DNA from 2 places in the Mesorhizobium sp. FG116 genome. Region 1 is predicted to be linked to the other one. Evidence: predicted binding sites of a transcription regulator. Region 1 holds the regulator's gene; the other holds the start of a gene.
What was found. The regulator LexA, encoded in region 1, represses DNA repair genes until DNA is damaged. The targets are predictions, from matches to a motif close to TGTTCNNNNTGTGTTCNG.

Region 1 (3,436 bases):
TGGGCAAGGGGCTGTCAGCGATGATCGGCATGTCGGAATGGATCGCGGCGCTTTCGCCACTCGATGCCGTCGGGCTGGTTTCCGCTTCATCGGTGGTGTTGGTGACGATTGCGCTGGTGATCGCGACGATCACGACAACGTGGCTGAGGCTTGCCGCAATTCCCCTGGCGATTGCGGGGTTGTTTATGGTGGCGCAGGTGCGCACGCCCGATTTGCTGATCTCGGAGGATGCACGGCTGGTGGCCGTGCCAATCGGCGAGGAACAACTGGCGGTCAACCGCTCGCGTCCGAATGCGTTCACGATCGACAATTGGCGGCGCGCGCTCGATGCGGAAACGGTTGTCAAACCGCACACGGGTAGCGATCAGACGCTTGTTTCGGTGGCTGATGCGCCGGGGGCTGGCGAGTTCCACTGCGCGAACGATCTTTGTGTGGCGAGGCACATGTCAGGAAAAGTGGTTGCGCTGGCGAAGTCCGAAGCCGCGGCAAGGCCTGCCTGCAAGTTGGCGGCTGTGATCGTAATCGACGATGCGACCGCCTCCGATCCATGCGACCTGCCGTCGGTGGCGATCATCACCAAGCGGCAGCTCGCGAGGCTTGGCAGCGCCGCCGTCTTCCTACCGGACCAGGCGGAGGGCGGGCGTGCACAAGTCAGTTTTGCCGTTGAAGCCGACTATCGGCCGTGGCATGTCCAGCGCCGGTTTTCGCGCGAAGCGCGGGGGCTCGCTCCTTACGAGAAAAAGGAACGCAAAACCCCAGATCACCCCGAGCCGGAACCGATTGCAGAAGACTAGCGGATTTCAACCAAAGCCCTGCCTAAAGCGCGTCGCGATCTTTCAGATTCGCATAACACGCTTTGGCTCTTTGATTTTGTGCATGTCTTTGCCCGAAACCGGGCCCACCTTCGGGAGACATGCACTAGTCCGTTTCAACATGGGTTTTGGATGGCTTCCTCTCACCGCGAAGAACTCCGAACAGATGCTCTGGCTGGCCGTGCATCGTATCGTAGCTGCGCTGACACCAAGGGCATCGAACGGCGGCGCGTGGGCGGGGTCCTGCGCATGAGTGACAGAACCGAGGGGCAGGCATCGGAAACTCCTTCCACCCCGGTCATTTCCCAGAGTGCGTTAAACAGTGACATTGGATGGCGTAGAAGCCATCTGCCAAATTCATAATGAATGTCACGAAATTGTGGCGCTAGGCCTTTGTCTCAAAAGACAAAATGCCTCATTGCCAAATATGGGGTGACCGGGGCGAAGCCGGGAGAAATCAGTTGTTTATCCCATCAAAAAATCGACCGGGCGCGTCAACGCCCGGTCGATATGATGCAACTATGGTTGGTTCAGTAGCGCCGGATCAATCCGACCAGCTTGCCCTGTACCTTGACACGGTCAGGACCAAAAATTCGGGTTTCATAGGCTGGGTTGGCTGCTTCGAGCGCAATCGATGCGCCCTTGCGGCGGAAGCGCTTCAAAGTGGCCTCTTCTTCGTCCACCAGGGCAACGATGATTTCGCCCGGCGTCGCCGAATTGGCATTGCGGATGATGACCGTATCGCCGTCGAAAATGCCGGCCTCGATCATCGAATCGCCCTTGACCTCGAGCGCGTAGTGCTCCCCGCCCGAAATCATGTCCGGCGGCACGGAAATCGAATGGGTCTTGTGCTGGATGGCGTCGATGGGAACACCGGCCGCGATGCGGCCCATGACGGGAATGGAAACCGCCGATGCCGCATCGTCGTCATTGCTGGCGGATTGCAGCCGGGAAGGTTCCTTGACCGGTCGTCCGAGACTACCCTGGATGACGCTTGGCGAGAATTTCCTCGCCGCATTGAGGCCAGGCGCAATCGAATCCGGCAGGCGCAACACTTCAAGCGCGCGGGCCCTGTTCGGAAGCCTGCGGATGAAACCGCGCTCCTCAAGTGCCGTTATCAGCCGATGGATGCCGGACTTGGAGGCAAGGTCGAGCGCCTCCTTCATCTCGTCAAAAGACGGCGGGATTCCGCTCTCTTTCAGTCTCTCGTGGATGAAGAGAAGAAGTTCATGTTGCTTGCGCGTCAGCATTGCGGCCCCCGGTCGCGGTAGAGTCCAGAATCGGAAAACAAACCCGGAACAAACACTATCTGTTCCAGTTGTGTTCCGCAACCGTTTAAAGTTTAATGAATGCGTTGACGATTTGTTCAGCTTAGGCAGAGGATGCGACAGGGTGTACCTGCCTCGGCTGCCGGCGCGAAGGGCTCGCGCACGATGAGGCAACCGGCTGTCGCCATGGTGCGCAGCATCGAGGAATCCTGAACATTGAACGGCGTTGCAATCAGCGCGCTGCCTTGCCGGCTGAGAGTGGCGCGGACGTAGTCCTGACGCAGATCGTTTGCTGCCATCGGTGTGCCCAGGAGTCCCTCGCGAACGTTCTGGCGGAACGGGCGACCGCCGAGGCGAGCGAGCAGAGGTTTGAGGAAAAGCTGGGAGCAGACCAGGCTGGCCACTGGGTTGCCGGGCAGGCCGATGCAACGGATGTTGCCCAAGCGCCCGAACATCAACGGCTTGCCGGGGCGCATGGCGATTTTCCAGAAATCGAGTTTCATGCCTTCGCCGGTGAGAACGCCGTGCACGAGATCGTGGTCGCCGACAGATGCGCCGCCCATCGTAACGATGACATCGGCTTTGGCCGCAACAGCCTGTTTTACCAACGCGGCTATAGCTTCCTTGCGGTCGGCCGCGATGCCGAGATCAAGCGCGCGTGCGCCGACCGACAGGGCGGCCCCCATGACGCCATAGGCGTTCGAGGAAATGATCTGGCCGGGGCCCGGTTCGCTGCCGGGGACAAGCAGTTCGTCACCCGTGGCAATGATGGCGACGACAGGTTGGCGCACGACATCGAGGTGCGATCGATTTGCCGATGCGGCAAGCGACAGTGCTCTTGCGCCAAGCAGGTGGCCCTGTTCCAGCAAGGTGTCGCCTGCGACAAAATCAAGCCCGGCACGCCTGACATTTGCACCGCTGCGGGTCGGTTCGGCGATTTCGATACGGCCGTCCGCCAGACCGCTGACGTTTTCCTGGATGACGACGGTGTCTGTTCCGTCAGGCAATGGCGCGCCGGTGAAAATGCGGGCCGCTTCGCCGTTTCCGACCGTGCCTGCGAAATTGTGACCGGCGGCTATTTCTCCGATAACCTTGAGCCGGGCGGGTGCTTTTGCCACGTCGACGCCGCGCACCGCGTATCCGTCCATGGCGGAAGCTGCGAAGGGCGGCTGGGTGCGCAAGGCGATGACCGGCTTGGCCAGCACCCTGTCATAGGCATCCGCCAGTGCGACGCTTTCGGACGGCAGCGTCTCGACGTCGTCGAGCAAACGCTTGAGAGCCTGGTCGACGGGCAGCAGGGCCATGTCACGCCTCCGATTTGTAATCGCCTGACTTGCCGCCGGTCTTTTCCACCAA
Region 2 (3,436 bases), on a different contig from region 1:
CGGAACGGGTTGTGGGTATTCCACAGCTGCATGTTGGTGCTGTCCGTGGCGTAGCGGATGTTAAGCGGATCGAACAGCAGGAGCCCGCCATAGTCCCTGGCCTGCATGAACTGAACAAGCCGCTTCCAGCGATACTCGCGCATCCGGGGCAGGTCGGGCAGTTGCAAGCCGGCTGCGGCCCACTCGTCGTAAGCGAGGATGGTCGGCCCGATCTCCATCCGGTCCATGTCGTTGGCGGAGCCGTCGGCGAGCGCCGCGCCGCGGGTCGGATCGATCTTGCGGTTGTCGCGATAATGCCGGTCCATGGTGGGTTCGTTTCCTGCCAGCCGTGCCCCGATATTCGCAGAAAGACAAAAATCTCACACTTCCGAAATTCTCGGGAATCCCCACAACTTTGGGTTATGAGCGTTGTGATTGCAGCAGAAGAGGTCGCCAATGTGAAGGCGACCAAGTCGTCTACCAAAGACAAGCTGCGCGGCTCGGTCGGCCCAGGGCCATTCAACAAGCGCAAGATGAAAGAGCACATCGGACCGAGAACGTTTTCGACAGAGCACGCGCACGGCGCCGTCCGATCCTTGTTGCGAACGAAACGGAAACACGATTCATTCGCGCAATGAACCTCGCTGTCCTTGATTCGACCGTGGCCGCCCCAGAGCCAAACGACTACCTTGCCAGCCTCAACGCCGAGCAACGGTCCGCCGTGGTCCACGGCGAAGGTTCGGCTGCGGAGGCGCTGCTGATCATCGCAGGCGCCGGGTCCGGCAAGACCAATACCTTGGCGCACAGGGTCGCGCACCTGATCGTGAAGGGCGCCGATCCTCGACGCATCCTTCTCATGACTTTTTCTCGCCGGGCCGCCTCGGAGATGACACGCCGAGCGCATCGCCGCACCTCGACGAGGACTATCTCATCCTGCTCACGATCCATTCTGCCAAGGGCCAGGAGTGGACGAAGGTGTTCCTGCTCAACACCGTCGATGGCTGTATTCCGATCGACCTGGCGGTCGGCGAGCGCGACGATCTCGAAGAGGAACGCCGGCTGCTCTATGTCGCCATGACGCGGGCGAAGGATTCGCTGCATCTGGTCACCCCGCAGCGCTTCTATGTCAGCGGGCAGTCGGCGCGGGGAGACCGGCATGTCTACGCATCGCGCACGCGGTTTATTCCCGACTACATCCTCGACCGCTTCGAACAGATTTCCTGGCCGCCGCCATCGGACGCGCCCGGCAGGGCACCGCAGCCCGAGGTCTGGATAGATCTCAAGACGAAGATGCGCGGGAGGTGGCGATAGCGCTGTCCTGGTATTCCGCCGTCACGCGGCCATTCGCTCGGCGTGACGGTCGATATCGACACAGCCGGCGGTGCTGCGTGCGTTGATCGCCTTGCCGTCGGCGAAACCATGAACAGCGATCGCCGCCAGATCGTCGCCGGCGCGGATCGGCCGGGACCACCATCCGTCGCGGTATCGCCATCCGGCCCGGATCGCAGCCTCTGCATCCTTGCTGTCGGGACGCAGATTGGCGGCCGCATGAACGATGCGCGCCTCCGGAGACCTTTTCTTGAGCAGCGTGCGACCTTCCGCAAGTGCGCCCTGCCGGTCGGCCGCCAGCACAAGCTGATGGAAATAATGCCGCGATCGCTTCAACGGCGTGAGATACGCGATCCTGACCTGAAAAGCCGCCATGCCTGTTCTCTTTTTTGTCTCTCATTGAGATTGGAATCGAACGCGAAATTACAAGGCCGGACGGTTCCGGCCGTTTCTCCCGACGCGCACGCCGCCGCGGTCCCGCTTCGGCATTCATCCCGTTCCAACGAGTCCGTTGACTCTTTGTCAGGATGAGAACAAACATAGAACATACCACGACCAGAACAGCTTTCAAGGGATAGATGCGTGCCTCGGCGCCCCATTCAACTCTTATCGAGCTTCGAGAGCGGATCGCCCGCCTCGAAGGGCGGTTCCGGCGCGCGAAATCGGTGCTTCCGTTCGGGCTCCCCGAAATCGATTCGCGGCTTCCGGGCGGCGGACTGGCACGCGGCGCGCTGCATGAAGTCGCCGGCGGCGGCAACGGCGCGATCGACTGCGCGGCGGCAGCTCTGTTCGTCGCCGGGATCGCCGGGCGCACGACCGGCAAGACCCTCTGGTGCATCGCCAAGCCGGACCTCTTCGCTCCGGCGCTCGCGCAGGCGGGCCTTGCCGCCGACCGCGTCGTCTATGTCGAGGCCGGCGACGACAAGGCCATCCTGGCCTGTATGGAGGAAGGTCTTCGTCATGGCGGGCTAGGCGCCGTCGTCGGCGAGATCGCCCGGCTGCCGATGACCGCTTCGCGCCGGCTTCAGCTTGCGGCCGAAGGCACCGGGTCTATCGGAATCGCGCTGCGCCGCTGGCGTCGGCACAGCGATGCGTCCGACTTCGGCGCGCCGACCGCCGCCATGACGCGCTGGCGCGTCTCCGTCCTTCCGTCCGAGCCGCTGCCGGTTCCGGGCGTGGGCCGCCATCGCTGGCTTGTCGAACTGATCCGCGCCAAGGCGGGCGAGAGTGCTGATATCGAGTTGGAGGCTTGCGATGAGACGGGTCGTCTCGCTCTACCTGCCGGATTGGGCGACCGACCGGCTGCGGCGGACGGCTGGCGACGCCGCGCCTCCGACTGAGGCGCCGCTGGTGATGATCGGCCGGGACGGGAACCGGCGGGTGATCACGGCAGCGGATGCCGCCGCCCGAGCCGCTGGGCTGCGCCCCGGCATGCCCGCGACCAAGGCCCAGATCCTGGTACCCGGCCTGATCACCATGGACGCCGATCCCGTTGCCGATGCCGAGGCGCTGGAACGGCTGGCGCTGTGGGTGCTCCAGCGCGTCTCGCCGATCGTCGCGGCCGATCCGCCGGACGGCATCGTGATCGACTCGACCGGCGCCGACCATCTGCATGGCGGTGAAGCGGCCATGATCGAAACCCTGATCGGTCGGCTCGCCATGTCAGGTGTCACCGCGCGCGCCGCGGTGGCGGACACCTGGGGCGCGGCCCATGCGCTCGCCCGGTTCGCCGCCAATCCTATAGTCATCGCGCCGCCGAGACATGGCGCGGCGGTGCTCGATCCGCTGCGGCTCGCGGCACTCCGCCTGCCGCCTGGGATGGCGGCCGATCTCCGGGTCCTCGGCTTCGAGCGTGTGCGCGATTTGCTGGTGCAGCAGCGCGCGCCGTTGACGCTACGCTTCGGCCCCGAATTAGCGCGCCGGCTCAACCAGGCGCTCGGCGAAGTTGCCGAGCCGATCGAGCCGATCCGGCCAGCGGATCTGATCGAGGTGCGGCGGGCCTTCGCGGAACCCATCGGCGCTGCCGAGACGATTGCCCGCTACATCGGCAAGCTCACCGACCAGCTTTGCGCCGCGCTCGAGGAAAAGGGCCTCGGCGCCCGCCGCCTCGATCTCGTCTGCCATCGCG

Region 2: a site for LexA is predicted at 1,838-1,855, ahead of ACODTY_RS22960 (ImuA family protein). Genes of this name have one in related genera too.

Annotation. Positions count from the first base shown of each region.
Region 1 covers NZ_JBMDKS010000002.1:273,695-277,130, forward strand. The annotation lists gene ACODTY_RS03280 (ComEC/Rec2 family competence protein) at 1-794, shown strand, start outside; gene lexA (transcriptional repressor LexA) at 1,343-2,062, opposite strand; gene ACODTY_RS03290 (molybdopterin molybdotransferase MoeA) at 2,179-3,384, opposite strand; gene moaC (cyclic pyranopterin monophosphate synthase MoaC) at 3,386-3,436, opposite strand, start outside.
Region 2 covers NZ_JBMDKS010000059.1:2,604-6,039, forward strand. The annotation lists gene ACODTY_RS22940 (aminopeptidase P family N-terminal domain-containing protein) at 1-305, opposite strand, end outside; partial or broken gene ACODTY_RS22945 (UvrD-helicase domain-containing protein) at 614-859, shown strand; partial or broken gene ACODTY_RS22950 (3'-5' exonuclease) at 886-1,290, shown strand; gene ACODTY_RS22955 (hypothetical protein) at 1,312-1,683, opposite strand; gene ACODTY_RS22960 (ImuA family protein) at 1,887-2,648, shown strand; partial or broken gene ACODTY_RS22965 (Y-family DNA polymerase) at 2,563-3,436, shown strand, end outside.